Urbifossiella limnaea: one gene and its partner. The main gene of each other region encodes a partner of the protein of the gene in region 2 in a complex. Links are inferred from orthologs where the notes say so. Each region holds a gene or a part of one and is shown on either strand. Other genes may lie near its edges.

What was found.
Region 1: the proteins of ETAA1_RS03255 (region 2) and accD are in contact, whole or in part, in a solved structure (PDB 8UXZ), measured with the Escherichia coli proteins. The link is inferred for Urbifossiella limnaea from one-to-one orthologs.

Annotation. Positions count from the first base shown.
Region 1 is NZ_CP036273.1:4,070,271-4,085,828, reverse strand. Bases 141-2,924 are described here. They hold accD (acetyl-CoA carboxylase, carboxyltransferase subunit beta), read right to left. Parts: upstream 2,056-2,924; coding sequence 1,225-2,055; downstream 141-1,224. Other genes in these bases: ETAA1_RS16705 (phosphoglycerate kinase), read right to left, coding at 2,069-2,924; ETAA1_RS16715 (serine/threonine protein kinase), read right to left, coding at 310-1,209; ETAA1_RS16720 (ATP-dependent helicase), read left to right, coding at 141-306. In the rest of the region: more of ETAA1_RS16720, read left to right, coding at 1-140; more of ETAA1_RS16705, read right to left, coding at 2,925-3,307; gap (type I glyceraldehyde-3-phosphate dehydrogenase), read right to left, coding at 3,385-4,437; ETAA1_RS16695 (DNA gyrase/topoisomerase IV subunit B), read right to left, coding at 4,533-6,470; ETAA1_RS16690 (DNA gyrase/topoisomerase IV subunit A), read right to left, coding at 6,518-8,866; ETAA1_RS16685 (phosphate/phosphite/phosphonate ABC transporter substrate-binding protein), read right to left, coding at 9,067-9,963; ETAA1_RS16680 (TolC family protein), read right to left, coding at 10,059-11,402; ETAA1_RS16675 (thiamine phosphate synthase), read left to right, coding at 11,630-13,159; ETAA1_RS16670 (hypothetical protein), read left to right, coding at 13,232-13,777; ETAA1_RS16665 (phytanoyl-CoA dioxygenase family protein), read right to left, coding at 13,842-14,555; ETAA1_RS16660 (APC family permease), read right to left, coding at 14,552-15,558.
Region 2 is NZ_CP036273.1:738,595-754,124, forward strand. What follows is about bases 5,887-8,642. They hold ETAA1_RS03255 (acetyl-CoA carboxylase biotin carboxyl carrier protein), read right to left. Parts: upstream 7,634-8,642; coding sequence 7,139-7,633; downstream 5,887-7,138. Other genes in these bases: accC (acetyl-CoA carboxylase biotin carboxylase subunit), read right to left, coding at 5,887-7,030; ETAA1_RS03260 (sodium:solute symporter family transporter), read left to right, coding at 7,766-8,642. In the rest of the region: ETAA1_RS31425 (flagellar biosynthesis anti-sigma factor FlgM), read left to right, coding at 59-202; ETAA1_RS03230 (Fur family transcriptional regulator), read left to right, coding at 315-800; ETAA1_RS03235 (polyamine aminopropyltransferase), read left to right, coding at 934-2,439; ETAA1_RS03240 (transposase), read right to left, coding at 2,664-4,058; ETAA1_RS03245 (glycosyltransferase family 39 protein), read right to left, coding at 4,106-5,608; more of accC, read right to left, coding at 5,678-5,886; more of ETAA1_RS03260, read left to right, coding at 8,643-9,250; ETAA1_RS33740 (N-acetylglucosamine kinase), read left to right, coding at 10,332-11,249; ETAA1_RS03270 (glycoside hydrolase family 10 protein), read left to right, coding at 11,290-12,744; ETAA1_RS03275 (hypothetical protein), read right to left, coding at 12,754-13,176; ETAA1_RS03280 (DUF1559 domain-containing protein), read right to left, coding at 13,278-14,345; ETAA1_RS03285 (sigma-54 interaction domain-containing protein), read right to left, coding at 14,511-15,530. UniProt on the Escherichia coli protein: This protein is a component of the acetyl coenzyme A carboxylase complex; first, biotin carboxylase catalyzes the carboxylation of the carrier protein and then the transcarboxylase transfers the carboxyl group to form malonyl-CoA.

The DNA of each region.
Region 1 (15,558 bases), 3.3 Mb from region 2 along the record:
CGGGGGGCCGCCGACGAGTGGCGGGCGAAGGTGGCGCCGGCGGCACGCGACTGGGCCGACACCGGGGTCCGGCCGTTCATCCCTCCGAAGAAGCCGGAGGAGGCCGCGTCGATCGTCGTGCCGCCGGACACCGGCCTGGCAGTCGGGGCACTTGTCCAGCACGACGAGTACGGGCTGGGGCAGGTCACCGATCTGAGCGGGTTCGGCGCGCTGCGGCGGGTGAAGGTGCGATTCCCCGGCCACGGCGAAAAGGTATTCGTGGCCGACAAGGCGAAACTGAAGGTGGTCGGGCGGCGGCAGGGGTGACGGCTACCAGTCCTGCCGCGGGAGGCGTTCCAGGGCTTCCTTGAACGCCTTCGCCGAGCCGAACCGGTCCGTCGGCACCTTGGCGATCCCCTTCAACAACACGGCGGCCGTCTCGTCGTCCAGGTCCTTGTTCACGTCCTTCGGGTTCTTCGGCGGCGTGTTCATCACCCGCCGGGAGTACTCGTTCGAGTCCATCGACCGCTCCCACGGCAGGCTGAACGTGAACATTTCGTAGGCCGTGACGCCGAGAGCGAACATGTCCACGCGGTGGTCGGTGGTCCGCCGCGCAAGCAGCTCCGGGGCCATGATTTCCTTGGTGCCGGTCCGGTTGCCGGGGGCGCAGAACTGCGGCGTGTACGGGATCGCGAGCCCGAAGTCGATGAGCTTGAGCACGCCCTCGGTGTTGACCATGATGTTGCGGGCGCACAGGTCGCGGTGCAGGTACTTGGAGTCGTGAATGTACTGGACGGCGTCGCTCAGCTGCGACAGGTAGTTGATCCGGTTTCCCTTAAGCTGGGCGTTCCGCGTCTCGACCAGGTAGCTGAGGCCGTAACCGTCCACCCACTCCATGACGATGTACGGCTCGCCGTTCGTCGTCAGCCCGTGCTCGTAGGTGCGCACGATGTTCTCGTGCCGCAGGGCCATGCAGATCTCGCCCTCGGACGGCTTCTTCAGGCCGGGGAAGCGGGCCTCGAACTCCTTCGTCTTGACCTTGTCGAGGACCTTGAGGCAGACGTTGCGGCCGATCTCGCGGTCGTAGGCCCGGTAGACCTTGGACATGCTCCCCTGGCCGGTCTTGCCGCTCAGCTCGAAGCGCTTGGCGATGTTCGCCACCTTGCGCGGCGAGCCACCGACCCCGCCCCTGTCCTTGCCCTTGCCGGTCAGAAAATCGAAGAAGCCCACGGGCGCCTCACGGCGTTACTGGATGTCGCAGTAGTCGATGATTCGGGCGACCTCGGTCCGCAGGTCGCGGCGGTGGACGATCCGGTCCACGAACCCGTGCTTCAGCAGGAACTCGCTCGTCTGGAACTTCTCGGGCAACTCCAGCCCGACGGTGTTGCGGATCGTCCGCCGGCCGGCGAAGCCGATCATCGCCCCGGGCTCGGCCAGGTGGATGTCGCCCTGCAAGGCCCAGCTCGCGGCCACCCCCCCCATCGTCGGGTTCGTCAGGATCGAAATGTACAGCCCGCCGGCCGTATCGTACCGGGCCAGTGCGGCCGACACCTTGGCCATCTGCATCAGCGACAGGATGCCCTCCTGCATCCGCGCCCCGCCGCCGGAGCCGCTGACGAAGATGAGCGGCAGTTTCGCGTCGGCGGCGCGCTCGGCGGCGCGGGCCAGCTTCTCGCCGACCACACTCCCCATGCTCCCGGCCATGAAGTGGAAGTCGGTGATGCCGAGGACGACCGGCCGGCCGCGGACGAACCCCTTGCCGCAGACCGCCGCGTCCTTCTGGCCGGTCTTCGCCTGCTCCTCAACGAGCCGCTGGGCGTACGGGATGCGGTCCACGAACCCGAGCGGGTCGCACGGCGCCAGCTCGGCGTCCCACTCCTCGAAGCTGTCGGTGTCGAGGAGCTGGGCGATGCGGTCGCGGACCGGCACGGTGAAGTGGTGGTCGCACTCCGGGCAGACGAACAGCCGGGCCTCGACCTCCTTGCGGTAGACCGTGGCCTTGCACCCCGGGCAGCGGAGCCAGAGCCCCTCCGGGACGCCCTTCTTCCGGTCGGCGGGTTGGGGGATCGAAGACATCAAGAACTCGGAGTTAGCCGCGGTCGTCGATCTGGGCCAGGGACTGGAACTTCCGCCCCTCGACGTAAGCGAGGAACGCCCCGCCGCCGGTGGACACGTGCGTCATCTTGCTGTCGTAGCCGAACTGCTCCACCGCCTCCGCCGTCTCGCCACCGCCGACCACGGTGACGGCGCCGCTGTCGGCCATCGCCGCCGCGACGCCCTTGGTGCCGGCGCTGAACGCGGGTTGCTCGAACCACCCGACCGGGCCGTTCCAGATCACCGTCGCGGCCTGGTTGATCTTGCCGGCGAACAGGGCGAGGGTCTTCGGCCCGATGTCCACACCCTCGTAATCCGCCGGGATGGCTCCGCCGACCTCGACGACCTGCGTGACGCCCAGGTCGCTCGATTTCGCAGCGAGGCAGTCCACGGGCAGCGTGATCTTCCCGCCGACGTGGCCGAGCAGCGGCGTCGCGGCCGCCAGTTCCTCTTCGGCGACGCGGGTGGCGCCCACGTCGAAGCCCTTCAGCTTGAGGAAGGTGTAGGCCATCTTCCCGCCGATGAGGAGCGAATCGACCTTCGAGAGGAGGGCGTTGATGAACGCGATCTTGTCGGACACTTTCGCCCCGCCCATGACGGCCAGCACCGGCGTCTTCGGGGCCGTCATCAGGCCGTCGACGATGGTCAGTTCCTTCTCGACGAGCAACCCCACGGCCCGTGGCTTGCCGGCCGCCTTCATCGCGGCGGGAACCGCGACCATGCTGGCGTCCTTGTCGTTGTGGCAGGTGCCGAAGGCGTCGTTCACGTAGGCGTCGGCGAGGCCCGCGACCGCGGCCGCGAACTCGGCGTCGTTCTGCTGCTCGCGCGGGTCGAACCGCAGGTTCTCAAGCAGCAGTACCTCGCCCGGCTTCAGCGCCGCGGCGGCTGCCGACACCGCCGGACCGACCACGTCGTTCGCCGCCTTCTTGACCGGCCGGCCGAGCAACTCGCCGAAGCGGGCGGCGACCTTGTCCGTCGTCAGGTTGGCGCGCTCCTCGGGCGTGGCCTTCTCGGGCCGGCCGAGGTGGCTCATGGCGATCACGGCGGCGCCGGCGTCGAGTAGCGCCTGCACGGTCGGCAGGGCGCCGCGGATGCGGCGGTCGTTCTTGACCGCGCCGGTCTTCTTGTCCAGCGGGACGTTGAAGTCCACGCGCACCAGCACCCTCTTACCGGCGAGCGGGCCGAGGTCGGACAGCGTCTTCTTGGGCATCCGTTTGTTCCAGAGGAAGCTCACGCGGAGGCGTCGCTCCGCAGCGAAGACCCGAGTCTTGGATTCGCTGCGGCGCGACGCCTCCGCGTGAGATTGCTTGCTCAGCCCTTCTTGATCATGTACTGGAGCAGGTCCACGCAGCGGTTGCTGTAGCCCCACTCGTTGTCGTACCAGCTCACCAGCTTGAAGAACTTGCTGTTCAGCTCGATGCCGCTGCCGGCGTCGAAGATGCTGCTGTGGTTGTCGTGGATGAAGTCGGTGCTCACCACCTCGTCGGCGGTGTACGCGAGAATACCCTTCATGTACGTCTCGCTCGCCTTCTTCATCGCGGCGCAGATGTCCTTGTAGCTCGTCTCCTTCGTCGTCTTCACCGTCAGGTCCACGACGCTGACGGTCGGCGTCGGCACGCGGAACGACATGCCGGTGAGCTTCCCCTTCACCTCGGGGATGGCCAGGCCCACGGCGCGGGCGGCGCCGGTGCCGCTCGGGATGATGTTGATCGCCGCCGACCGGCCGCCCTTCCAGTCCTTCTTGCTCGGGCCGTCCACCGTCTTCTGCGTCGCGGTGTAGCTGTGGACGGTCGTCATCAGCCCCTCCTCGACGCCGAAGCCCTCCTTGAGGAGGACGTGGACGACCGGGGCGAGGCAGTTCGTGGTGCAGCTGGCGTTGCTGATGATGTTGTGCTTCGACGCGTCGTACTTCTCGTGGTTGACGCCCATCACCACGGTGATGTCTTCGTCCTTGGCGGGGGCCGAGATGACGACCTTCTTCGCGCCCGCCGTGATGTGCCCCTTGGCCTTCGCGGCCTCGGTGAACAGGCCGGTGCACTCGATGACGTACTCGACGCCCAGGTCCTTCCAGGGCAGCGCCGTCGGGCCTTCCTTCACGGCCAGGCACTTGATCTCGTGGCCGTTCACGACCAGCACGTCGTCCTCGGCGACCGACGGGCTCGACTTCTTGCTGGCGACCTCGCCGGCAAACTTCCCCTGGGTGGAGTCGTACTTCAGGAGGTAGGCGAGGTTGTCGGCGGGAACCAGGTCGTTGACGGCGACCACGTCCAGCGTCTTGCCGAGGTGCCCCTGCTCGACCAGAGCCCGGAACACCAGCCGGCCGATCCGCCCGAACCCGTTGATCCCGACCTTGACAGCGGCCATCTGCGTGCGTCTCCCGTAGGGTGCCGTTCCGGGGTGAATCTACGGACGGGTGTGGGGAACGCCCACCCGCCGCGACGGGCGGGCCTCACCCGTTGCTAAACGTCCAAGTCCTCGGCCACCGCCTGGTCGGCCTTCTCCATGATGAACCGGTAGCGGTGCTCCGCCTCCTTGCCGAGCAGCTCCCGGAAGGCGTCGTGGGCGTCCAGGTTGGAGTCGATCTCGACCTTCAGCAGCGTCCGCGTCCTGGGGTGGAGCGTCGTCTCGGCGAGCACCCGGAACGGCATCTCGCCGAGGCCCTTGAAGCGCGTGATGTCCGGCTTCGCGTTCGCCTTCAGGCCGGCCAGGATCTCCTCCTTGTGCTCGTCGTCGCGCGCCCAGTGCGTCTCCTTCCCCACGTCGATGCGGTAGAGCGGCGGCTGAGCGATGTAGACGTGCCCCTTGCGGACGAGCTCCGGGGCGTGGCGGAAGAAGAAGTCGAGCATCAGCGTGGTGATGTGGTGCCCGTCCGCGTCGGCGTCCATCAGCAGGATGATCTTGCCGTAGCGGAGGCCGTCGTAGTGGAACTTGTCGCCGGCGCTGGTGCCCACGGCCGTGACCAGGTCGGCGATCTCCTGATTGCCGAGCACCTTCGCCGTCGGCAGGTCCTCGCCGTTGAGAATCTTTCCCCGCAGCGGCAGCACCGCCTGCGTGTTGTTGTTCCGCCCCTGCTTCGCGGAGCCGCCGGCCGAGTCGCCCTCGACGATGAACAGCTCCGTCTCGTCGCGGTCCGTGCTCTTGCAGTCGGCGAGCTTGCCGGGGAGGCTCAACCGCCGGCTGCCCGGCGTCTTCCGCTTCACCTCGATGACGGCGGCCCGGCTCGCCTCGCGGGCCTTCGCCGCCAGGATGATCCGCCCGACGATCGCGTCCGCGGCCGTCTTGTTGTTGTTGAGCCACGCCTCCAGCGCCGGCCGGACGAAGTTGTCGACCGCCCCTTCGACCTCTGGGTTGTTCAGCCGCTGCTTGGTCTGCCCCTCGAACTGCGGCTCCCGGACGAACACCGACAGCACCGCCGTCACGCCCTCGCGGATGTCGTCGGCCGTGACCTTCAGCCCCTTGATCTTAATGTCGTGCGTTTCGACGTACTCGTTCACCGCCTTGCGGAGCGCCGACTTCAGGCCGTTCTCGTGGGTGCCGCCGTTCGGCGTGCGGATGCCGTTGACGTAGCTGCGGTACGTCTCCTCGGTGGACTCGGTCCACTGGAGGGCGACCTCGATCTTGCTGCCGGTCTCGCGCACGGCCGCGAACGCCGCCTCGGTCACGCTCGGCTTGCCGCCGTCGGCCACGAGCTTCTGGAGGAACGACGGCAGGCCGCCCGGGTTGTGCAACTCGTGGACGTGGCCGCCGTGCTCGTCGCGGAAGGTGATGCGGAGGCCGCTGTGGACGAACGACATGTCTTCGAGCCGGGCCTTGAGCGTGTCGGCATCGAACTTCGTCGTCTTGAAGATGGTCGGGTCGGGCTCGAACGTGATGATCGTCCCGTGCCCGCGGAACGGGCCGACCTTCTCGATCTTCCCCTGCGGCACCCCCTTCGCGTACTCCTGGCGGTACTCGAACCCGTCGCGCCGCACCAGGGCGACGAGCTTCCGCGAGAGGGCGTTCACGACCGACGCGCCGACGCCGTGGAGGCCGCCGGAGTGGAGGTAGCCGCTCTCCGTGTCGCCGAACTTGCCCCCGGCGTGGAGCACCGTCAGAACCAACTCCAGGCCGCTCTTGCCGTGCTTCTTGTGAATCTCGACGGGGATGCCGCGGCCGTTGTCGGCCACCGTGACGGCGTCGCCGCTCTTGTGGAGCGTGACGACGATGTGGTCGGCGAAGCCGTTGATGTACTCGTCGACGGCGTTGTCGATGATCTCCCAGGCGAGGTGGTGGAGCCCCTTCGCGTCGACGCCGCCGATGTACATGGCGGGCCGCTTGCGGACGGGCTCCAGCCCTTCCAGAACCTGGATGTCTTCCGTGCGGTACTGGGCGTTCCGCCCGGCGCTCAGGGTGCTCATCGAATCGGTCTCATCAGTCGTTGTTTGCCGTGAACGCCGTGTTCGACTCAGGCGGACGCCCCATCGCCTTCCGCCGCCTTGCGCGGCGCCTTGCCGTCAAGCTCGTCCCAGTTCACCAGCTCGATCGGCGGCGGCAGCACGCGGGCGAACTTCGTCCGCACCCCCGGCTTCTCGCCCTTGCCGCCGCGGTTCTGGACCTTGATCGCCCCCGGCCCGAACTCCTGCTCCTTCCCCGCTTCCGTCTCCAGTTGCAACTTGTCGAACCGGCCGCCGACCAGGACGCCGCCGATGCACGTGTCGCCGCCCTCCACTTTGATGCCGATCACGCCCTTGGCCGCGCCGCTCACCACGTTCACACTGTCGATGCTGAAGTGAATCAGGTGGCCGCCGGCCGACGCCAGCATGACGCCGGTCTCCGCACCGACCAGTTTCGCCATCACCGCCTTGTCGCCGTCGTCGAGCTTGACGAAGCGTCTGCCGGCCTTCGTGGACTCGGTGCGGAACAGCGCCACCGGGATGCGCAGGACGTTTCCGGCGCTCGTCGCCACCAGCAAGTATGGGCCGCCGTCGGGCACGTCGGCGGGGGTGAAGCGCGGGTCGGTCGTCACGGCCGCGATCACCTTCGCGCCGTCGGCGAGCTTGAAGTACTTGGTGATCGGCTCGCCGTGGCCGGTGGTCGCGGGCACCTCGTTCACCCGCATCGTGTACGCGGCCCCGTCGTCGGTGAAGAACGCGACGTGGTCCAGCGTGCTCGCCGGGATTACCGCCACGACCTCGTCGCCCTCCTTCACCCGCGTCGACTCGACCGACTGGAGGCGGCCGACGCGCTTCAGCCAGCCGTTGCGCGTCAGCACGACGTTGGCGTTCTCGCGGACGATGTACGCCTCCTCGTCGAACTCCAGGACGTCCTCGTCCTGCGCCATCCGCGTCTTGCGCCGCTCGGGGAACCTGGCCGTCAGCGCCTCGAACTCGTCGCGGATGACGCCCCACAGCTTCTTCTTCGACGCCAGGATGGCCTCGATCTTCGCGGCCTCCTTCCGCTTCTCCGCCAGCTCCTCCAGAATCTTCTGGATTTCCATCTGGGCGATCTTGTAGAGCTGGGCGTCGAGGACGGCCGTGGTCTGCTCGTCGTCCAGCTTGAACGCCGCTTTCAGCTTCTCGGCCGCGTCCGCCTTGCCGCTGCTCTCGCGGATCAGCTTGATGGCCCGGTCCAGGGCGTTGAAGATGACCGCGAAGCCTTCGAGGATGTGGATGCGCCGCCGCAGCACCCGCAGGTGGTACTCGAAGCGCCGCTTCACCGTGGCGAAGCGGAAGTCGAGGAAGTGCTGGAGGATGTCCTTGAGCGACAGGCCGTCCCGCGGCACCATCGTCTTGCCGTCCTCGAGCGGGACGAGGGCCGTCATGTTGTAGGCGAAGTTCTTCTGCAGGTCGGTGTGCTTGTAGAGGTAGGCCATCACCAGGGCCGGGTCGGTGTTCGGCCGCAGCTCCAGCGTGATGCGCAGTCCCTCCTTGTCGTTCGTCTCGTTGGAGAGCCCCAGCAGCTGCGGCAGCTTGCGGTCCTCGATCATGCCGCCGATGGTCTTCTCCAGTTCGCCCTTGTCCACGCCGTAGGGGATGGACGTGACGACGATCTGCGACTTGCCGCGGCCCAGGTCCTCCTCCTTCCACTCGCCCTGCACCTTGATACTGCCGCTGCCGGTCTCGTAAATCTTGCGGAGCGTCGCCCGGTCGGTCACGATCTTCCCGCCGAGCGGGAAGTCCGGCCCCTTGACCTTCTCCATCAGCACGGCGACGGTGGCGTCGGGGTTGTCGATGAGCACGACGCACGCCTTGAGCACCTCGGCAAAGTTGTGCGGCGGGATGTTCGTGGCCATGCCGACGGCGATGCCGGACGTGCCGTTCACCAGCAGGTTCGGGAACTGCGCCGGCAGCACCACCGGCTCGCGGCGGTTGCCGGCGTAGTTGTCGCGGTAGTCGATCGTCTCGAAGTCGAGTTCGCCGAGGAGGTTGCCGGCGACGGCCGAGAGCTTGGCCTCGGTGTACCGGTAGGCCGCGGGCGGGTCGCCGTCCACCGAGCCGAAGTTCCCCTCGCCGTGGACGAGCGGCACCCGCATCACCCATTCCTGGCTGAGGCGGACCATCGCGTCATAAATGGCGCCGTCGCCGTGGGGGTGGTAGCGGCCCATCACGTCGCCGACGATCTGGGCCGACTTGGCTGCCTTTCTGTCGAACGTAAGGTTCGAGTCGTTGTACATCGTGAACAGGATGCGCCGCTGCACCGGCTTGAGGCCGTCGCGCACGTCCGGCAGCGCCCGGCCGGTGACCACCGACATGGCGTAGCGGATGAACCGCGTCCGCACTTCCTGCGCGATCGAGACCGTCTGAACGCCCGCCATCACTCGCCTCGCCGAACTCGGTGCCACCCGCCCATCATAGAAGGCGGGCAAATCACCCACCCAATTTGACTGGTGAACGGATTTATAGTATAAGCCACTAATCGCCCGCGGGCGGAGGTCGGTAGTCGGGGCCGCACCAAACGCGAACAACCCCCGGGAGCCGGGGGTTGCGGGGCGTCGGGATTATCCGGGTCGCCCGTCTACGGGTGCATCGTCATGCCCGTCGCGGCCCGCGGCGCGGGGTACTTCGCGGCCACGGCCCGCAGCTCGGCGTCGTGCCCGGCCGGCACCTCCTCGAAGCCGCGCAGCTTCCACATGAACAGGAACGCCCGGCCGGTCGGTTCGTTCTTCGTGTTCAGCAGCCCGGACTTGATCCTGGCGACCATCTCGGGAGTGAGCGTGTCCTTGCGGTACACGACGGTCGAGAGGGGGAACGGGTCGCTCTGGGCGAGCACGCGGAGCTGGGCGCCGCGGCCGGGGCGGTCGCTCCGGAAGGCGTCCAGCGTCGCCACGTCGATCACGGCCGCCTGCTCCTTGCCGTCGATGACGAGGTCGAGCACGTCGTCCGGTCCATGCTTCGGCGTGTGAGTCGGCACGATCGTCCCGGCCGGCAGCGTCTCGGCGAGCCGCTCCGCGAACAGGTAGCAGTGTGCCTTCGAGCCGAGCGGCAGGGTCACGGCCCCCTTCAGGTTCGCCGGCACCTGGGCCTTGCTGTCGGCGTTCACGACCAGCGCCGCCTGGAAGCGGCGGGCCGGCACGCTCACGGCGAGCGGGATCAGGTCCGGGTGGCGGTCCTTCACCCACGCCCACTCGAACCCGTGGAAGACGCCGACGTGAACCTTCTTTTCCTGGAGGCGGGCGGCCAGCTCCTCGTGGTCGGGCTGGATGTCGAGCTGGCCGTTCAGCCCGGTCTGCCGCTTCAGCAACTCCCGGAACGGCGTGGCGGCGGCCTGCACGAGCGGCGCCGGCACGTCGCGGAACATCCCCTCGAGCACGCCGAGCCGGATCGCCTGCGGCGGCTCGGCCGCGGCGGGCGTGGCGAGGCCGACGGCCACCACGAGCATTGTCAACGCCGTCCACGCGGAAGCCCGTACCACGTCCCACCCCCGGTAGAAGGGAAGCACGAAATTCGAAGTCCGAAATTCGAAGCCCGGAGTTCGAATTTCGGACTTCGAATTTCAGTTTGGTTTTGTCAGCGGCCCGGGAAGTCCGGGCGCACGCCGCCGGCCGTCACCCGCTCCAGGTGGGCGAGCGTCAGCAGGTACTGCCACACCGACTCGACGTAGTCCGACTGCGCCTTCGCCGCGTCGATGTACCCGCGGACCAGCTGCTCGCGCTCGACGTTGGGGTTGTCCACCCGGGCCCGGACGTACTCCATCAGGTCCTTGCCGAAGTCGAACTTCCGCTTCCCGCCGAGGACGTTCTTCGACGCCAGCTCGTACTCGAGGTAGGCGTTCTCGGCCTCCAGCCGGACGAGGTTACGGGCCTTCTCGAACACCGCGTCGGCCCGCTGGCTGTAAGCCATCGCCCGCGCCACGCGGTCGGCCTGGTTGCCGACCAGCTGCGGCGGCATCTCGGGGATGATGGCCCCCGGCTTGTACTGCTGGGCCAGGTCGCGTACCGTCGCGGGCACCTCGCGGGCCTTGATGTCACCGCCGATGGCGAGCGTCGGCACCGACTTCTTGAAGCGGACGGCGCCCTGTGCGTACACCTCCAACCGGAAGGCGTCGGCCCCGGCCGCGGCGAGGGCCAACTCGGGCCTGCGGCACAGGGCCAACTCGACGATCAGCTCCTCGGTCAACGGCACGTTCGCCGACAGGATCGGAAGCTCGCGGTCCTTCACCTTGAAGCGCGGGCCGGTGTCCTGGGCGGCCATCATCTCGCGGAGCGCCCCGTACGCCTTCCGCTCGCCGAGCTGCGCCGTGCGGAGCAGCTTGCGGGCGTCCTCCAGGCCGATCTCCATGGCGTTGAGCTTCGCCTTGGTCATCGTGCCCGGCTGCGGCGAGTTCAGCAGGTCGCGGCCGATCTTCGTCAGCAGCTCGACCTGGGCGACCACGTCCTCGGCGATCAGGCTCCCCTGCCGGGCGTAGACGGCGGTGTAATACAACCGGGTGACGTCGTGGACGATCTCGTTGTGCGTCTTCTGCACGTCGGCGGCGGCGGCCACCGCCCCGCGCTGCGCCTGCTCCTTGCGGACCGGCAAGTCCTTGGCGACGAGCTGGCCGAGCTTTCCGATGTTGTCGAGCGCGTGGACCCCGGCCGACGTTGCTTGCTGGCTGGACCGCGACGCCCGCAGCGTCGGCTGACGCTCGATGGCGATCGCGATGCACTCGCCGAGGGTGTACTCCGGAATCTCGGCGTCACCGTTCTTCGGCGGCTGGGCGGCGGCGAGGCCCGGCACCGGCAGAGGTGCAGGCTGCGGAGCCGGGGCCTGGCCCGGCTGCCGGCCGGAGCTGGACGAGGCGAGGACGAACAGCCCGAACGCCAGCGCCGCCAGGCGGGCGGGACGGCTGCTTCGGGCGGACGGCGACGGCATGGCCGATCCCCTGGCCGAATCCCCCGGACCACACGGTTCTGACCGTGTCGGTGCCAGGCGGTGGCGGTGCGAACGAGTCCGGACTGTGGGTATGTCCGTACCCCTACCAATCGGCCGTGGGCCGGGCGCTCTGGACGAACCGGGTGGTTTGGCTGACCAATCCAGAGGCACTCGGTGTCGAAGAGTCAGGCTGTAACGGCTGGTCCGGGTGTGGGAAGGAACAGACGATGCACCAGGTGAGTCCCGGGGTCGAGCGGGCGGTGGCGGCGGCGGCGGCGTGGGCGGCCCGCCGCGGCTCCCCGGCCGTGCGGTTTTCCGACTACGTACTGGGGCTGCTCGACGAGGAGGAAGGCCGACCCGCCGAACTCCTGACCCGCGCCGGCGGCGACCTGACGACCGTGCGGCAACGGTTCGAGCAACTGACCGGTCCCGTACCCGTGCTGCGGACGCTGTACGACGCGGCCCGCGACTGGTCGCTCCGCCACCGGGCCGACCCGGCCTTCATGACCGACGCGCTCCTGATGGCCGTGCTGACAGCAGACGCCGACTTCGAGCGCGCCGCGGCCGCCGCCGGGCTCGACGCCGCGCAGCTGTTCGGCCGGATGGTCGGCGGCGTGAACGACCCGTTCGACCGCCCCGAGCAGCCGCCCGCGACGTTCACGCCGCCGGACGCGGCCGATGACCTCGCCGCGGCGCGGGTGCTGGACGCGAACTTGAACCGAAGTCGGGAAGCGCTCCGCGTTCTTGACGACCACTGCCGCTTCGTCCTGAACGACCGCACCCTCACGGAACAGGTGAAGGCCGTCCGTCACGCCCTGGCCGCGGCGACCGATCAGCTTCCCCCGGGCCTCCTGCTCGCGGCGCGCGACACGCCCGGCGACGTCGGCACCGCCGTGACCGCCGGCGGCGAGTACGAGCGCGGTTCGCCGGCGCAGGTGGCCGCGGTCAACCTCAAGCGGTTGCAGGAGGCACTCCGCAGCGTCGAGGAGTACGGCAAGCTGGTGAGCCCGGGGTTCGCCCGCGAGGTCGAGTCGCTCCGCTACCGCACCTACACCCTCGAACGGGCCGTGGTCCGCGGCTCCGACGCGCGCCGGCGGCTGGCCGACGCCCGACTCTACGTGTTGCTCACCGGGGCGCAGTGTGCCGCGGCACTGGACTGGACGATCGCCCAGGCCGCGGCCGGCGGTGCGACCGTGTTCCAGCTCCGCGAGAAGGAGCTGCCCGACGCCGAACTGATCGCCCGCGCCCGTCAGGTGCGCCGCTGGACGCGGCAGGCCAACGCCCTGTTCGTCGTCAACGACCGGCCCGACATCGCCCGCCTCGTCGGGGCCGACGGCGTGCACCTGGGGCAGGACGATTTGCCCGTCGCGGACGCCCGCCGGGTCGTCGGCCCCGACGTGTTCGTCGGCGTGAGCACGCACAACATCGCCCAGCTGAGGCAGGCCGTGCTCGACGGGGCCGACTACCTCGGCGTCGGGCCGACGTTCCCGTCCCGAACCAAAGCGTTTGACGAGTTCCCCGGGTTGGCGTTCGTCCGCGCCGCGGCCGGGGAAACGACACTTCCCGCGTTCGCACTCGGCGGCGTGGGCCCGTCGAACGTCGCCGACGTGGTCGCGGCCGGGTTGCGACGGATCGCCGTGAGCGCGGCCGTCTGCCAGGCCGACGACCCCGAAGCGGTCGCCCGGATTCTCCGGGCGGCGCTGGACCTGCCGGGGGCCGCGGGTTCCGATCCGGCCGAAAGCCGACCGCCAGGTTAGTAGCAGGCCGAGGGGGGCCGATGATGCGAGGAGCGGGCTGTGGGTCTGGAGTAACTCCGGCGGACTGGTAAAATGGGCGAGATGTATCGGACCGTGCCGGCTGTAGTCGCCCCGGCCGCGAACCGCATCCTTCCCCCGCCGGCGGCCCCGGCGGCCGACCCGGCGAGCGATCGGAGCGTGGGCATGGAGGGAATCCGCCGCCTGCTCGACACCGCCCGCGACGCGGGGCTCGCGGCGGGCCGATTTCGCGGGCTGCTTCACATCGCCATCGGCCGGACCGTGTCCGACGGGGCGGGGGCGGTCCTGTCGCGCGGGCTGACGTGGCGCGAGGCGGCCGCGGTGCTGAAGGAGCTGCGCTACGACCGAGAACTTGTCCGCGAGTTCGGCGCCGACCCGGACTCGCTCTCGCCGCGCGACCGTGAACGGTTCTGGTACTCCGCCATCGCGCTGGCCCGTGTCGACTCCGCGGAGGCGTCGGCGCAGGCGGACCTCCTGACGCCGCTACTGAGGCCGCACGGGTTCGTGGTGGCTCCGTCGGCGACCGCGCCACGGGTGACGAAGCCGGCCCCGCGGCCGCCCGAGCCGCCGGCGGAGAAGCCGAAGCGGAAGAAGAAGTAGGGTTCCGGGCTTCGCCGCTTGCGGCGTAGCACCGCGGTGCTACGCCGCAAGCGGCGACTTCTCTTCACGACAAATCCAAGAACTCACGCCACTCGTACCCGTCTTCCAGCGCCCCCGCGGGGGCGCACTCCAGGTGAACGATCCGCCGGTGCCGTGCTGTCGCCGCGTCGGCGTGGCCGCTGGCGTGCGTCAGCAACGGCCGCATCAACAGCACGTCGCCGGCCCGGCAGTGCACGACGACCGGCGGCCGCGGCTCGTCGGCGGCGGTGCGGTCGAAGCGGTGCGAACCGGGGACGACTCGCAGCGGGCCGTTCTCGTCGGTCATGTCGTCGAGGTGGACTCGCGCCGTCAGCATCCGCGACAGCAACTCCGTCGGTGCTTCGAGGTGCGGGATGCCGGCCTTCGTGGTCGGCTTCCGGAATCGGCCGAGTGGGCCGTGCGCCCGTACGGCCACGGTGTAGTCTTTGTGCCACGGCAGCGCCCACCCGTGGCCCGGCGGCTTGTCGAAGTACAACCCACGCACGACGCCGGCACCCGCACCCAGCGCCGCGATCAGCGCGTCCCGCAGCGCCGGAGCTCGGGCCAGTTCGGCGGCGCCGGGCCAGAGGCGGAACAGGTCGCGGGCCCCGCTCACGGCCCCGGTCGGGTCGGCCAGGATCGCGGGGTCACCGGCGTGACGTGACAACGCGGTGTCACAGGCGGCGCGGACGTCGGCAACAGCCGCGGCGTCGAACACGGCCGGGAGCAACACGAAGCCGTCCGCGGCGAGTGTGGTCATTCCCCGCGCCACCGGTAGGCCAACAGGTAGACGCCGACGCCGACCCCCATGAAGCCGAGGCCGATCCGCGCCTCGCTCCGTTGCTCGGGGGTCATGAACATGTTCGCCAGCACCGCCGCCATCAGGAGGCAGTAGACGGCCGGCACCACAGGGTATCCCCAGCAGCGGTACGGCCGGTCGGCTGTCGGTAAGCGGTAGCGGAAGACGAAAATCGACGCAACCGCCAGCGTCTCGAACGCGACCGCGCCGAACATGGCGAAGTCGGTCACCACGTCGAACGGCGCCTTGTTCGCCGGCAGGTTGAGGTCGAGGCCGAGGACGACGGGCAGGCGGTACTGCGTCAGCGCGCCGACGCCCAGCACCGTGAGGCACGACCACCCGGCGAGTACGCCGATGGCCAGCGCTGGCGTGCCGAACGACGGGTGGAGCCGCTGCAGCGCCGCCGGCGCAAGCCGGTCTTTGCCCATGGCGAACAGCAGCCGCGGGCCGACGAGCAGGTTGCCGTTCAGCGAGCCGAACACGGAGGTCATCACGATCCCCGACGCCAGCAGGCTACCGACGGGCCCGAGCAGCCGCAGGCAGAACTCGGTCGCGACCGTCGTGTTCCGCAGCTCGCGCATCTCCTCGCGGGGGATGACGAGGTAGTACGCCAGGTTCGCGCCGCAGTACAGCGCCACGAGCAGCAGCACGCCGCCGAGCAGGGCGCGCGGGATGTTCCGCTGCGGGTCGGTCACCTCCTCGGCGACCGGGGCGATGTTCATCCACCCGTGGTACGCCCACAGCACGCCCACGAGCGCCGCACCGTAGAGGCTCCAGTTCACGCCGCCGAACGACCCCGGCCACGGCGGCGAGAGGTACTCCGCCCGCGGCGGGTGGCTCGGCTCGCTGACGAGCGCCAGCACCGCGAACGGCAGCGTGACGATCAGCAGAAGCGAACCCACCTTCACGGTCGTGACGACGACTTGCAGCCGGCCGCCGAGAATCGTGCCGCGGGCGTTCAGAG
Region 2 (15,530 bases):
GGTTGAGGGACCGGCCACCCCGTCGCCCGCCCCCCGGTTCGCCCGCCGGACGACCACCATGACCGCGACGTTGCCCGCCGACGGCATCCGCCACGACCTCGTAGCCCGCGTCCGGGCCGAGATCGCCGCCGGCACCTACGACACCGACGAGCGCTGGCTCGTCGCCGAAGAGGCGCTGATGCGCCGCGCTTCGGCGAAATGACGAATGACGAATGACGAATGACGAGGCTTTCGTCATTCGTCATTCGTCATTCGTCATTCGGCCGCGGCGGTTATAATGCCCCGGGTTGCCCCGCGGTCCCGGAGGCCGAGCCGTGTCGCTGCAGTCGGTGTCGGTGTCGCAGAGCCCGGAGGCGCGGTTCCGCGAGTACCTCGCCAGCCGGCCGGAGCCGAAGCGGTTCACCACCCAGCACCGCGAGCTGCTCGACCACATCTTCGCGCGGCACAAGCACTTCGACGCCAACGAACTCCTCGACGACCTGAAGGCCGCCGGCAGCGAGGTCAGCCGGGCGACCGTGTACCGCACCCTCACCCTGTTCGTGGACGCGGGCCTGCTGAAGCGGATCGAGGTCGGCAACCGCACCGTGTTCGACCACGACTACGGCTACCCGGCGCACGACCACTTCGTGTGCGAGGCGTGCGGCACGATGATCGAGTTCGCGCACCCGCGGCTGGACGAGGTGCTGAAGGAGGCCGCGGCCGCGAACCAGTTCCGGGCGACGGCGCACAGCCTGGTGATCCGCGGCACCTGCGCCGCCTGCGACCAGGCCCGCGCGGCGCGGCGGCGGCTGGTGATGTGACGGGTGTAATTGGTAATTTGTCAGTTGTAATTTGGGTGGCTTCCCGACCTGATAACGTGAATGGTGAACGGGTCAGGCGAACCCGGCGGGTGCCGACCAAATTGCAACTGACAAATTACCAATTGCAAAGCGGATGAACCGCACCCCGGTCCTGTTCCTGAACGTGCTGGTGGTCGCCACCTGCGGGCTCGTCTACGAGCTCCTCGCCGGCACCCTCGCCAGCTACCTCCTCGGCGACTCCGTCACGCAGTTCTCACTCGTCATCGGCATCTACCTGTCGGCGCTGGGCGTCGGCGCCTGGCTCAGCGGGTTCGTCGGCGACAACACCGCCCGCGTCTTCGTCGAGGTCGAGCTCGGCGTCGCGCTGATCGGCGGGGCCAGCGGGCCGCTGCTGTTCGTCGCCTACGGGCAGATCGGCGCCTTTCAGCTGTTCCTGTACGGCACCGTGTTCCTCATCGGCGTGCTGGTCGGCCTCGAACTGCCGCTGCTGATGCGGATCGTGAAGGACGAACTCGAGTTCAAGGAGCTGGTGGCGCGGGTGCTGGCGTTCGACTACCTCGGGGCGCTGTTCGCGTCGGTGCTGTTCCCCATCCTGCTGGTGCCGAAGCTCGGGTTGGTCCGCACGTCGCTGGTGTTCGGCATCCTGAACGCCGTCGTCGGCCTGTGGGCGACGTGGCTGCTGCTGCCGCTGCTGCCGCGCGGCGTGTTCGGCCTCCGCGCCCGCGGCGTTCTCGTCATCGCGCTCCTCACCATCGCGCTGGTGAAGGCCGACGCCCTCTCCACGTTCGCCGAGGCGCAGCTGTACACGGACGAGGTGGTGTACGCGAAGACGAGCCCGTACCAGCGCATCGTCGTGACCAACGGCCGGGCCGGGTTCAACCTGTACCTGAACGGCCACCTCCAGTTCGCGTCCGCCGACGAGTACCGCTATCACGAGGCGCTCGTCCACCCGCCGCTGGCGCTCCACGGCGCCCCGCGGCGCGTCCTCATCCTCGGCGGCGGCGACGGGCTGGCGCTCCGCGAGGTGCTGCGCTGGCCGAGTGTCACCGCGGTGACACTGGTCGATCTCGACCCCGCGATGACGGGCCTGTCCGACGCGTACCCGCCGCTGGCGCGGCTGAACGGCAACGCCTTCGCCGACCCGCGGGTGACGGTGGTGAACCGCGACGCCTTCCTGTGGGTGGACGAGCGCGACGAGCCCTACGACGCGGCGGTGGTGGACTTCCCGGACCCGTCGAACTACTCGGTGGGGAAGCTGTACACGACGCTGTTCTACCGCAAGCTGACGGCCCGGCTGGCGCCGGGGGCGGCGGTGTCGGTGCAGTGTACGTCGCCGCTGTTCGCACGGACCTCGTACTGGTGCGTGGTGCGGACGCTCGAAGCCGCGGGGTACGCGGTGCGGCCGTACCACGCGGCGGTGCCGTCGTTCGGGGTGTGGGGCTTCGCGCTGTGCCGCCGCGAGCCCTTCGCGGTGCCGACGACGGCGCCCGGCGGGCTGCGCTTCCTGACGCCGGCGGTGCTGCCGGGGCTGTTCGAGCTGCCGCCGGACCTGGGGCCGCTGCCTGTGGAGGTGAACCGGCTCGACAACCAGGTGCTCGTGCGCTACCACGAGACCGACTGGCGGACGTACGAGAAGTGACCGCGGCTCGGGGCTTCGCCGCTCGCGGCTTCGCGCTGCCTAGCGCCAAGCCGCGAGCGGCAACGTAACCACTCGCGTCACGGCCCCGCGGCGAAGTTGTAGCGGTACGCCGCCGCGCCCGGCGCCTCGGCCACCCGCCCGCCGCGGCCCAGCCCCTCGGCGTAGGCCGTCACCACCGACTCCTCGTTCTGGTGCCGGTGGCCAGGCCATTCACGGTGTGAGACTCACGGATTCCGGCTGACTTTCGCCTGACGGGTCTTCTTCCCCTCGTCGAGCAACCGGGCCGTGGAAACATGTGGGCTCTTGTCCTTGATCCGTCGGGTCGCCGTCCTCGTCGGCTTCCGGGGCGGCGCTTTCTTGATCCTCCCAAGGTCGACCTTGCCCGCCCACTCGCGGAGGTGGCCGGCCAACTCCGGGCTGGGCATCGGACCGAACGCCTCCCATTCCGACGCGGGCAGGGCGATCATCATCCCCGCGTACACCATCGCCCACTCCAGCGCCAGGTAATACCCCGACACCTCCTCCTGCACCTTCTTCTCACCATGCACCGCCCGCAGGGCCGCCTTCAGTACGGCCAGCACGTTGTACGCGGCCACCGCCACGCAGAACCCGAACAGCGCGGCCCTGGGGTACCCCAGGGTGTTCACCTCACAGTTCAAGGCGACTGTCAACTCGTGGAAGGCCCCCTCGATCTTCCACCGCTTGAGGTAGATCTCGGCCACCTTCTTGGCCGGCACCTTCGCCGGCAGGTTGGTCAGGATCTCCACCTCCGCGTCCCCGTCCGCGGTCGGCGCCCGCAGCCGCACCCGCACCTGCCGCAGGCGCACCAACCGCGCCCCACCCCAGCAGACCCAGACCCGCCGCTCGCCCACCCAGCCCCGGTCCGTCGCGACCTCGGCCCCGTACCCGGCTTCGGCCTCGACGCTCAGGTTCCCGTGGCGTCGGATGACGACGTAGGCCCGCCGGGCGGCCACCTCACACAGGAACTCCGCCGTGCAGAAGTTGCGGTCCGCGACCCACACGTCCCGCTCCCGCACCAGCGGCACAATCTGGTCGATCAGCGCCCGCTCCTGGGTGTGGGCGTCCTCGCACGGGACGATGTCGGTGACCAGCATCAGGGCCGGGTCGAGCACGACCAAACTCTGCCCGGGCAAGGGGCCGGCGGTGTGCCCCCGGGTGACGCCCAGCCGCCGCTGGGTGGCGGCCAGGTGGTTGCCGTCGAGGACCCGCACCCGGTAGCCCGGCAGCAGGCTCTTGCACCCCCCGCCCAGCGCGGTGATCAGCCCCTCGCACCGGCCCGACACGTGCGCGACCAGCCCCGCGGACACGCCCGTCTCGATGTTCCGGAGCTTGTCGTAGACGCACTTGAGGGTGACCGGGACGCGGTCCCGCAGGTGCCGGTAGGCGGCCTGGACGTGGAGGGCCTTGCCGCCGACCACCAGGGTCATCAGATCGACCGTCGTGGAGAACAGCAACTCCCGGGTGTACCCGCGCTCGGCGGTCCGGTCGAACAGCGCGTCGAGGGCCGAGGCCGAGAGGGCGTGCTCGATGGTCGCCCGGGACATCACGCTGAGCGGGCTCTCCTCTAGGAACCGCTCGAAGACCCCACCGAACAGCATGGGCGCGCCCTCTCCCTGGCTTGGCCAAGTCCCTGCCAGCGGACGGCTTACGACCGGGATGCGTCACCGTGAATGGCCTGGTGCCGGTGGCTGAACACCAGCCACACCCGCGCGGCCCCCTTCAGCTCCGCCAACTGCGTGCGGTACTCCAGGCGGTTCGCCCGGGCCTCGGTGCCGAGAGTCACGGCCTCGGCGGGGAACGGGTTGTCGCGGGTGTAGTGGAGGAACGCCGGCACCGCGCCGTAGTAGACGTACACCTTGTCGCCCGGCCGCAGTTCCGCCCGCACGGCGTCGAGCACGGGTCGCAACTGCTCCTCGCGCATCGGCCGCTTCGTCCCCTGGTACGCCTCCAGCGCCGGGGCCGCGACCAGTACGCCGAGCAGCGCCGCCGCCGCGAACGCCTGTTTCGGTCGCAGCGCCGCCGCGACCGCGTGGGCACCGTACCCCACGCCCAGAACCATCAACGGCACCAGGAACAGCAGCAGCCGGCCGGCGAACGGGTAGGCGTGCAGCCCGGACGCCAGCAGCGCCAACAGGCCCGGCAGCGCCACCGCCACGGCCACCGGCCAGCGGTCGCGCGCCAGGTTCCACAGGCCGACGGCGAAGAACACCGCCGCCAGCCCGCCGGCGCGGACCTCACTTCCCGCCAGCCCGCCGGGCATCGAGAACGGGCCGAAGTAGTGCTCGGCCAGCCACGCCAGGTCGCCCGCGTTCCGCGGCGGCAGCGGCAGGAAGTGGCCGGCCCAGTAGCCCATCAGGTAGTCGTTCCCGCGCAGGTGCCGGGTGAACAGCACGTAGCACGCCGCGAAGCTGACGAGCCACACCGCGGACGTGACCGCCGCGGCGAGGAAGCGACGCCGGTCGCGCTTCACCGCGGCGTCGGCCATCAGCGCGACGCCGATGCCGCCGAGGACGAACGCGGCCGGGTGCGAGCACCACACGGCGGCGGCGCCGGACGCCGCCAGCACGGCCCACCGGCGCGCGCCGCCGTGCCCGGTCAGCAGGCCGGCGGCGGCGGCGAACAGGCCGACGGTCAGCGCCGCGTCGGTGGCGTACTGCTTGCACTCGGCCGAGTAGCTGACCATCACCGGCGACAGCGCCAGCAGCGCGACCGCCAGCAGCGCCGCCGGCCGCGGCAGGAGCCGCGGCGCCACCCACGCCAGCCCCGCCAGCCCGAGCAGCGACGCGACGAACGGCAACAGCCGCAGCGCCCACTCGCTCGCGCCGAGTTGCGCGATGACGGCCTTCATCGCCAGCAGGAAGCCGACGGGGGCGCCCTGGTTCCAGTCGAGCGGCTTCAGCAGCCCGGCGGCGTCGCGCTCGACGAGGTTGAGCGCCAGCATCGACTCGTCGATCCACAGGTCGCGGCCGCCGCCGAGGGCCGCGGCGCGCAAGCCCACGCCGACGAGGAGCACGGCCGCGACCGCGGCGGGGCCGGTCCAGTTCGTGCGGCGGACGGGTGCGGGAACGGTGACGACGACCGGGGCGCGGACGGGGTCGAGGCGGTTGTGGACGGACGACGGGGCGGGTACGGCCTCGGTGGGTCGCATGTGCGGCGGCTCCGGGTGCGGCGGGCGGCCCGGGAGCGTATCACCGCGGCGCGCGGCCGGTCAACCCCGCTACTTGCCGCGCTTCAGGAACTCGCGCTCGATGAACGTCGTGTCCACCTCGCCGGCGATGAACTCGGGGCACTCGAAGATGCGGCGGTGGATCGGCAGCGTCGTGTGGATCCCCTCCACCACGAACTCCCGCAGCGCCCGCCGCATCACCGCGAACGCCTCGGCCCGCGTCGGCTGGTACACCAGCAGCTTCGCCACCATCGAGTCGTAGTTCGGCGGCACCCGGTAGCCGGTCACCACGTGCGTGTCGAGCCGCACGCCGGGGCCGCCCGGCGGCCGCCACGTCGTCACCACGCCGGGGCTCGGCTGGAAGTCCTTGTCCACGTTCTCGGCGTTCACCCGCACCTCGATCGCCGCCCCGCGGTGCACGATGTCCTTCTGCTCGAACGGCAGCTTCTCGCCGGCCGCGACGCGGATCTGCTCGCGGATCAGGTCCACGCCGGTGACGAGCTCCGTGACCGGGTGCTCGACCTGGATGCGGGCGTTCACCTCGATGAAGTAGAACTTGTGGTCGCGGTCCACGAGGAACTCGCAGGTGCCGGCCGAGTAGTACCCGGCGGCCTTCGCCAGCCGCACCGCCGACTCGCACATGGCGATGCGGACCTTGTCCGGCAGGTTCGGCGCCGGCGACTCCTCGACCAGCTTCTGGTGGCGGCGCTGCAGCGTGCAGTCGCGCTCGAACAGGTGGACGACGTTGCCGTGCTTGTCGCCGAGCAACTGCACCTCGACGTGCCGCGGGCGGTCCAGGTACTTCTCCAGGAAGACGCTGCCGTCCTTGAACGCCGCCTCGGCCTCGGTGCGGGCGGCCGACAGCCCCTTCACGAGGCCGTCGTCGTCCCACGCCTGCCGCATCCCCTTGCCGCCGCCGCCGGCCGACGCCTTGATGAGGACCGGGTAGCCGACCTTGCGGGCGAAGTCGAGCGCCTCCTTCTCGGACTCGACGAGCCCGTCGCTGCCGGGCACCGTCGGCACGTTCGCGGCCTTGGCCACTTCCTTCGAGCGGGCCTTGTCGCCGAGCTTGTTCATGGCCTCGGCGGACGGGCCGATGAACTCGAAGCCGTTCTCGCGGCACATCTGCGCGAACCGGCTGTTCTCGCTGAGGAAGCCGAACCCGGGGTGGATGGCGTCGGCGTCCACGCCCTCGGCCGCGGCGATGATGCGCGGCATCTTCAGGTAGCTCTCGGTGGCGACGGCCGGGCCGATGCACACCGCCTGGTCGGCGAGCTTGAGGTAGGGGGCGTCCTTGTCGGCCTCGGAGTAGACGACGGCGACCTCGACCCCGAGGTCGCGGCAGGCGCGGATCACGCGGAGGGCGATCTCACCCCGGTTGGCGACGAGCACTTTGCGGAACATGAAGGGGGCGTCCTCGGGGGGCCGGCGAGCGGCCCGCGTGAGCGGGCTGTTGCGGAGGCGCATGGTGGCGGGGAGGAACAGCCCGCTCACGCGGGCCGCTCGCCGCCCTCACCCCGGGTCCACCCGGAACAGGACGGTGTTGAAGTCCACGAAGTCCTCGTTCTTGGCGACGACCTCGGTGACGGTGCCGCTGACGCCGGCCTTGATCTCGTTGTTCACCTTCATGGCCATGACGATGCAGACGGTGGTGTCCGGGGTGACCCGGCTGCCGACCTTCACGAACTCCGGCTTGTCCGGCGCCGGGCGGGTGTAGAACGTGCCGATCAGCTCCGACTTGATCTCCAGCCCCTTCTTGGCGGCGGGGGCGGCGTGCGGCGGCGGGCTCGCGGGGGCGTGAGCCGCCGGGGCGGGGGCCGGCGCGTGGGCGGCGTGGACCGGCGCCGCGACCATCACCGGCGCGTCGCCGCCCTTGCGGAGGCGGATGCGCTGGTCGGCTTCCTTCAGGTCGATCTCGCTGAGCTCGTGTTCCGACATCAGCTTGAGCAAGTATTCGACGGTCTTCACGTCGAACGGCCGGGGGGCGTCCCGTTTGTCGTCGGCCACAGCGGACCCTCGTCAGGCGACCCCCCGGAGGGCCGGGGGTGAGAGGGAGTGTTTTAGGTGCGGGGGTGCAGAGGTGAAGGGGCCGGGTCGTAGAACGAGCCTGGCCCGCAATTTGCCTTCGGCCCGTCACCCATGACCCTCGCCCCTCCCGACCTCGCCGTCGTCGCCGCGTACCTCGTCGGCATGACGCTCTTCGGCGTCTGGTTCACGACGGCGCAGAAAGACCTGCGCACCTACTTCGTCGGCGACCGCGACGTGGGCTGGGTGCTCGTGCTGGTGTCGATCGTGGCGACGGAGACGAGCGCCGTCACCTTTCTGAGCGTGCCGGGGCTGGCGTTCAAGCCGGACGGCGGCGACCTGACGTTCCTGCAACTGGCGTTCGGCTACGTCGTCGGCCGGGTGCTGGTGGCGTGGCTACTGCTGCCGCAGTACATGAGCGGCGACCTGTTCAGCGCCTACGAGGTACTCAAGCAGCGCTTCGGCCCCGGCGTGCAGCGCGTGGCGAGCGGCCTGTTCCTCGTCACCCGCACCGTCGCCGACGGCCTGCGCCTGTACCTCACGGCGCTGCTGCTGCAATACGTCGATCTGGGCCGGTTCATCGGCGTGGAATGGGGCGTGGGGCCGGCGATCGTGACGGTCGGCGTGGTGACGGTGGTGTACACGTACCTCGGCGGCATGAAGGCGGTGATCTGGACCGACCTGATTCAATTCGTGGTGAAGGTGGCCGGGGCGGCGCTGGCCGGCGTCTTCGTGCTGAAGCTGCTGCCGGGCGGGTGGGACGAGTTCGTGAGCGCCGGCGCCGCGGCGGGCAAGTTCAAGCTGATCGAGCCCGCGTTCGACCGCACGGTGGCCTTCAACATCTGGGCCGGCGTCATCGGCGGGGCCGTGTTTTCGATGGCGAGCCACGGCGCCGACCAGCTGATGGTGCAGCGCTACCTGTGCGCCCGCTCGCTGGGCCAGGCCCGGCTGGCGCTGGTGCTGAGCGGCTTCACCGTGCTGGTGCAGTTCCTCCTCTTCCTGTTGGTCGGCGTCGGGCTGTTCGTCCTGATGCGGGCCGACCTGTTCCCGGAGGCGGTGGGGCGGCGGCCGGACGAGGTGTTCGGCCTGTTCATCGTGACGCGGCTGCCGACGGGCGTGGCCGGGGTGCTGGTGGCGGCGGTTCTAGCGGCGGCGATGAGCACGCTGTCGTCGTCGCTGAACAGCTCGGCGAACGCGGTGGTGACGGACTTCGTGCGGCCGCTGCGGCCGAACCGGTCGGAGCGCGAGAACGTGCTTCTGTCGCGGCTGCTGACGGCGGTGTGGGGCGTGGCCCAAATGGCTGTGGCGTTCGCGGCGTACCGGCTGAACGAGGACAAGAGCGTCGTCGAGCGGGTGCTGGCGGTGGCGGGCTTCACGACGGGGCTGCTGCTGGGGCTGTTCCTGTTGGGGAGCCTGAAGAAGCCGCCGCGGTCGGGTGCGGCGCTGGTCGGGATGCTGTGCGGGTTCGCCGCAGTGCTGGCCGCGTGGCTGCCGTCGGTGTGGGGGCCGCCGGTGCTGGCGTGGCCGTGGTTCGCGCCGCTCGGCGCGGGGACGACGGTGCTCGTGGCGCTCGGGTTGGAATGGGTGACGGCGGAATGACGAACCCGTGACGGCCTCGCCCCGGGATTCATCCGCCCTTCATCCTCCATCCTGCATCCTTCCCCGAGGCGGCACGTCGGTTGCTTCCCCGTGGCGGCATTCGGACCAACACGCTACCATGCCGGGAACCGACGCCCCCGGTTGCTCTCCGCCTATGGACCACCTCCAGACCGAAGCCCGCAACCCCGCGTCGGCCGGGCTCGACGAGCTCTCGGCCTACCAGTTCGTGCGCCTCATGGCCGCCGAGGACGCGAAAGCCGTTGCGGCCGTGGAGTCGCAGGCCGCCGCCATCGCCCGCGCCGTCGAGGTCGTGGCCGAGCGGATGAAGGCCGGCGGGCGGCTGGTGTACGTCGGCGCCGGCACGTCGGGCCGGCTCGGCGTGCTGGACGCCAGCGAGTGCCCGCCCACGTTCAACGCCCCGCCGGGCCTCGTCGTCGGCGTCATCGCCGGCGGCCACACGGCGCTGACCCGCGCCGTGGAAGGCGCCGAGGATCATCCCGAGGCCGCCGCGACGGACCTGACCGCGGTGCAGCTCTCCGCCGCCGACGTGCTCGTCGGCATCGCCACCAGCGGCCGCACGCCGTACGTGCTGGGCGCGGTCGAGTACGCCCGCAAGCTCGGGGCGTTCACCGTCGGCCTGTCGTGCAACCCGGACTCGGAGCTAATCCCGAGGGTCGATCTGGCGATCACGCCGGTGGTCGGGCCGGAGGTGCTCAGCGGCAGCACGCGGCTGAAGGCCGGCACGGCGACGAAGCTGGTGCTGAACATGCTCAGCACCGGGGTGATGGTGCGGCTCGGCAAGACGTTCGGCAACCTGATGGTGGACCTGCGGGCGACCAACGCCAAGCTCCGCTACCGCACCAACCGCATCGTCCGCGAGGCGACCGGCCTCGACCCGGACGCCGCCGCCGCACTGCTGACGCGCTGCGACGGCGAGCTCAAGACGGCCCTCGTGGCCCAGCTCGCGGGGCTGTCGCCGGACGGAGCCCGCGCCCGCCTCTCCGCCGTCGGCGGGTGGGTGCGCGCGGCCGTCGCCGTGAATGGCAAGAACGGCGTACACGCGAACGGCACCGAGGAACTGGTGCTCGGCTTCGACGGCGGCGGCACCCGCACCGTGGCCCTGCTCGCGAGCCGAAACGGCAGTGGCTGGAAGCTCCTGGGCCGCGGCGAGGCCGGCCCGAGCAACCGGCAGGCGGTCGGCACCCCCGCGGCGCTCGCGGCGCTGGACGCGGCCGCCGACGCCGCGTTCGCGTCCGCCGGTCGGCCGCGGAAGGCCGTGCGCGCCGCGGTGCTGGGCCTCGCCGGCGCCGGCCGCGCCGAGGACCGCGAGGTCATCCGCGAGTGGGCCGCGAAGGTTCACCTGGCGCCCGCCGTGGACGTGATCGAGGACGCGGCTCTGCTGCTCGCCGCGGGCACGCCCGACGGCTGGGGCGTGGCGGTGGTGGCGGGCACCGGCTCGATGGCCTACGCCCGCGCCGCCGACGGCCGCACCGCCCGCGCCGGCGGGTGGGGCTACCTCCTCGGCGACGAGGGGAGCGGCTACGCCCTGGCGCTCGCGGGGTTACGGGCCGCCGCCCGCGCCGCCGACGGCCGCGGCCCACGCACGGTGCTGACCGACAAGCTCCTGTCGGCGTTCGGGCTGACGCGGCCCGAGGAGCTGGTCGGCGTCGTGTACCGCGGCTGCGACCGGCCGGCGCTCGCGGCCCTGGCGCCGCTCGTGCTCGACGCCGCCGAACGTTGCCCCGTTGCGGCGGAGCTCGCGACCGCGGCCGTGGCCGAACTGGCGGCGGCGGCGGTGGCGGCGGCCCGACAGCTGGGCTACGGCGCGGCGTTCCCGGTCGCGCTGGCCGGCGGGTTGTTCGAGTCGCGCGCCGACTACCGCGAGCGCTTCCTGGCGGCCCTCGCGGAACAGGGCGTAACGCCGGCGCCGGTCGCCGTGGTGCGCGAACCGGCCGAAGGTGCCGTTCGACTCGCGCTGGCGCTCCGAGCGACCGCTTAACTTCCCACGCCGCTTGCGGCGTTGCACACCGAGCTCACACATGCCACGCCTCGTCTCCGCGGCAGCGGTTGCCGTGTTGCTCGCGCTACCCGCAGCCGCGACTCAGAACGCGCCGCTGCCGCCGCCGCTGAAGCGCGAGTTCCGCGGTGTCTGGGTCGCCACCGTCGGCAACATCGACTGGCCGACCAAACCCGGCCTCCCCGCCGCGCAGCAGAAGGCGGAACTGATTGCCATTCTCGACAAGGCCGCCGAGCTGAAGCTGAACGCGGTGATCTTCCAGGTCCGGCCGATGGCCGACAGCCTGTACCGTTCGGAGCTGGAGCCGTGGTCCGAGTACCTGACCGGCCAACTCGGCACCGATCCCGGCTACGACCCGCTCGCGCTCGCGGTGCAGGAGGCGCACGCCCGCGGGCTCGAACTCCACGCCTGGTTCAACCCGTACCGGGCGCGTCACCCGACCGCCAAATCCGTCGCCCCGCCGACACACGTGACGAAGGCCCGACCCGACCTGGCGCCCGCCTACGGCAAGCACCACTGGATGAACCCGACAAACCCCGAGGTGCAGAAGCGCTCGCTCGACGTCATCCTCGACGTGGTGAAGCGCTACGACGTCGATGGCGTCCACATCGACGACTACTTCTACCCGTACAAGGAGAAGGACGCCGCGGGGAAGGTCATCCCCTTTCCGGACGACGACACCTGGGCCGCGTACCAGAAGGCCGGCGGCAAGCTGGCCCGCGACGACTGGCGGCGCGACGCGGTGAACGCGTTCGTGCGCCGCATGTACGACGGCGTCAAGACGGCGAAGCCGACGGTGCAGGTCGGCATCAGCCCGTTCGGCATCTGGCGGCCGGGCCACCCCGCCGGCATTGCCGGGCTCGACCAGTACGCCGAGCTGTACGCCGACGCCAGGCTGTGGCTCAACGAGGGCTGGGTGGACTACTGGACGCCGCAGCTGTACTGGCCGATCGCCCAGCAGAAGCAGAGCTTCCCCAGGCTGCTCGACTGGTGGGCGGCCGAGAACACGAAGAAGCGGCACCTGTGGCCGGGGCTGTACACCAGCCGCGTGACGGGCGCCGACAAGGGCTGGCCGGCGACCGAGGTCGCCGAGCAGATCGGGCTGACGCGGAAGACCGGCGCGAACGGCGCCGTCCACTTCAGCATGAAGGCGCTGATGAAGAACACCGGCGGCGTCGCGGACGAGCTGAAGCGCGTGTACGCCGAGCCGGCGCTGGTGCCGGAGACGCCGTGGGCCGCGCCGAAGGAGCCGCTGGCGGCGCCGCGGGTGGTCGTGGCCGGGGGGAACATGACGGTGACGTCCGACCCGCCGGCGCGGTTCGTGATCGTGCGGCAGGAGACGGCCGGCGGTTGGACGACGACGGTCACAGCCGGCGGCCCGGGTGCCACGCTGCCGCGACGGGTGGGGCGGGTGCTCGTCAGCGTTCAAGACCAGGCCGGGCGGCTGAGCCCGGCGGTCGAGGCGCCGCGGCGGTAGGGCGGGGGGTTACTTCGCCTTCGGCGCGGCGCGGAACTCGTCGGCCGTCATCGTCTTTACCGTCCCGTCCTGGAGCAGGACGCTCCCGCCCTCGGTCTCGGCCTTCTTCTCGTACGCCAGCACCCCGCCGGCCGCCTGCCCGGCGGCGACGGCGCCCTCCTCGGCGGGCTTCACGCCCCACACGGCGGTCACGTCGCCGGCCTTCAGCGCCCGCACCCCGACCGGGAACGTCGCCTCGTACGCGGCCAGTTCGGCGGCGGTCGGGGCGGCCTTCTTCCCCTTCGCGGCGTGGGCGGCGGCGATCCCGCCGACCTCGCGGAGTTCGTCGGCGCGGGTCGGGTTGCCGTCGCCCGCGGGTCGGTTGTCGGAGGTGCAGCCGGCGAGGCCGACGGCGAGCGCAACGAACCAGGGTGCGAAGCGGGTACGGGTCACGGGAAGCTCCGGGTGTGGGTCGGGGGGAAACGGCCGACCCCGCCGCCGGCAGGGGGCCGGCGGCGGGGTCGGGCGGGTGGCGGAGCGGGGCGGGGCGGGGGTCAGTTCTCCGAGAGCGGCTCGCCGCCGGCTCGGGTGCCCATCGCCCGCCACGTCTGGATGGGGATCGAGTCGCGGACGAACCGGACGCTCCCGTCGCCGAGGCAGGCGTTCACCCCGCCGGTGTGGTAGCTGCTGGCGGCGATGTGCATCGACGTGAACGCCGAGTTCCCGCAGCTGTAGTGCTGGGTGCCGCCCGGCACGAGCCGGTTCCAGTTCACGGGGAGGGTGTGGGTGAACACGAAGTTCGACGGCAGGTTCCGGTAGTACTGGTGCCCGACGTACTTGATCGAGCTGCTCCAGTTGCTCCCGTCGACGCACATCGAAATCGTCGTGCCGTCGGTCTCGTTGTACCCGGTGTTCCCGCTGTTGATGATGACGGTGATGTTGTCCCGGAGGCCCGACCCGGTAGTCGAGTTGGTGTCGCGCGACCGCATCACCTCGGCGAACATCACCGTGTTGCTCGACCCGTCGGCGATCGACAGCACCGAGAACCCGCGCATGGTCTGGCCGTTGGCCGGGTACGGGACCGAGAAGATGCCGTCGCGGGTGCCGCTTCCGCCGCGGTAGTGGGCGTACGCGCCGAGCGAGCCGAAGTAGTTCTGCCGCCCGGCCCCGTTGTACGTCTGGCTCGACGGGTCCGACGGGCACAGGAACACCGGCACGTCGCCCGTGCGGGCGGCGGCGTTCGCACCGGTCTTGGCCGGGATCGACGCGTCGATCGGGGCGTCGCTGTTCACGTTGTAGTTCATGTCGAACTGGTTGTACTTGCTCGCCTGCTCGAAGTACGGCAGCAGCAGCGCCTGGAGCGGCGCCCCGCTCGACCGCGTGTTGCCGCCGATCACCGTCGTGTGCTGGGTCGGCGGCAGCGTGCCGTTGGTACTCTCGTAGTTGTGCGCGGCCAGCCCGAACTGCTTCAGGTTGTTGCTGCACTTGGCCCGGGCGGCGGCCTCGCGGACCTTCTGGACCGCGGGGAGCAGCAGCCCGATCAGGATGGCGATGATCGCGATCACCACCAGCAGCTCGATCAGCGTGAACGCGGACCGGGCGGCGGCACGTCGGCGCGACACGGGGCACCTCGCCGGAATGAGGAAGGACGAGAACGCGTGCGGGGTGCCGACGCACAACGCGTACCAAAGTGAGATCGCGATGAGTGAGACTGCGGCACACGGGCCGCAACGCCGCGAGCCGCGTCCGGGCAGTGTCAACGGGGTGTCACTGATTCGACACGGGTGTCACGGCGGCGTCGGCGGATCGACACCGACCCCGAGTTTCCGCATCCGCGAGATGAGCGTCGTCCGCTTCATGCCGAGCCGCGCCGCCGCGCCCTTCGGCCCGCCGACGACACCGCCGCATTCGGCCAACGTTCGCTCGATCAGCGCCCGCTCGGCCTCGCGCAGCGTCGGCGACCGTGGCGGCGCCGGCGCCGCGGCCGGCGCGGCGGTTGGTTCCACCGCCAGCTCCCCGAGCGGCACCCGCAGCTCCGGCCCGGCCGACAGAATGACGGCCCGCTCGATGAGGTGCTGCAACTCGCGCACGTTCCCCGGCCACGGGTACGCCTGCAGCGCCGCCAGCGCGGCGTCGGGGAGCGGGTCGTAGCTGCGGCCGAGGCGGCGGGCGAACACCCCCACGAAGTGCCGCACCAGCTCCGCGATGTCGCCGGGCCGGTCGCGCAGCGGCGGCAGGTGAACCGGGAACACGTGGAGCCGGTAGAACAGGTCGGCGCGGAACTTCCCCTCGCCGACCAGCTTCGACAGGTTGCGGTGCGTCGCCGCCACGAGCCGCACGTTCACGCGGATCGTCTTGCCGCTCCCGAGCCGCTCGAACTCGCGCTCCTGCAGCACCCGCAGCAGCTTCGGCTGCAACTCCGGCGGGATGTCGCCCACCTCGTCGAGGAAGAGCGTGCCGCCGTCGGCCAGCTCGAACCGCCCGACGCGCCGCTCGACGGCCCCGGTGAAGGCGCCCTTCTCGTGGCCGAACAGCTCGCTCTCCAGCAGCCCGGTGGGGATGGCGGCGCAGTTCACCTTCACGAACGTGCGGTCGCGGCGGCCGCTGAGCCGGTGCACGGCGCGGGCGATGAGTTCCTTGCCGGTCCCCGTCTCGCCGGTGACGAGCACCGTGGAATCGGTCGGCGCCACGACCCCCACCTGCTCCATGACGTGCTTCATCGCCGCGCCGCCGCCGACGATCTCGTCGGTGCGGCGCTCGGTGCGGATTTCCTCTTCGAGGTAGCGCTTCTCGGCCGCGAGGCGGGC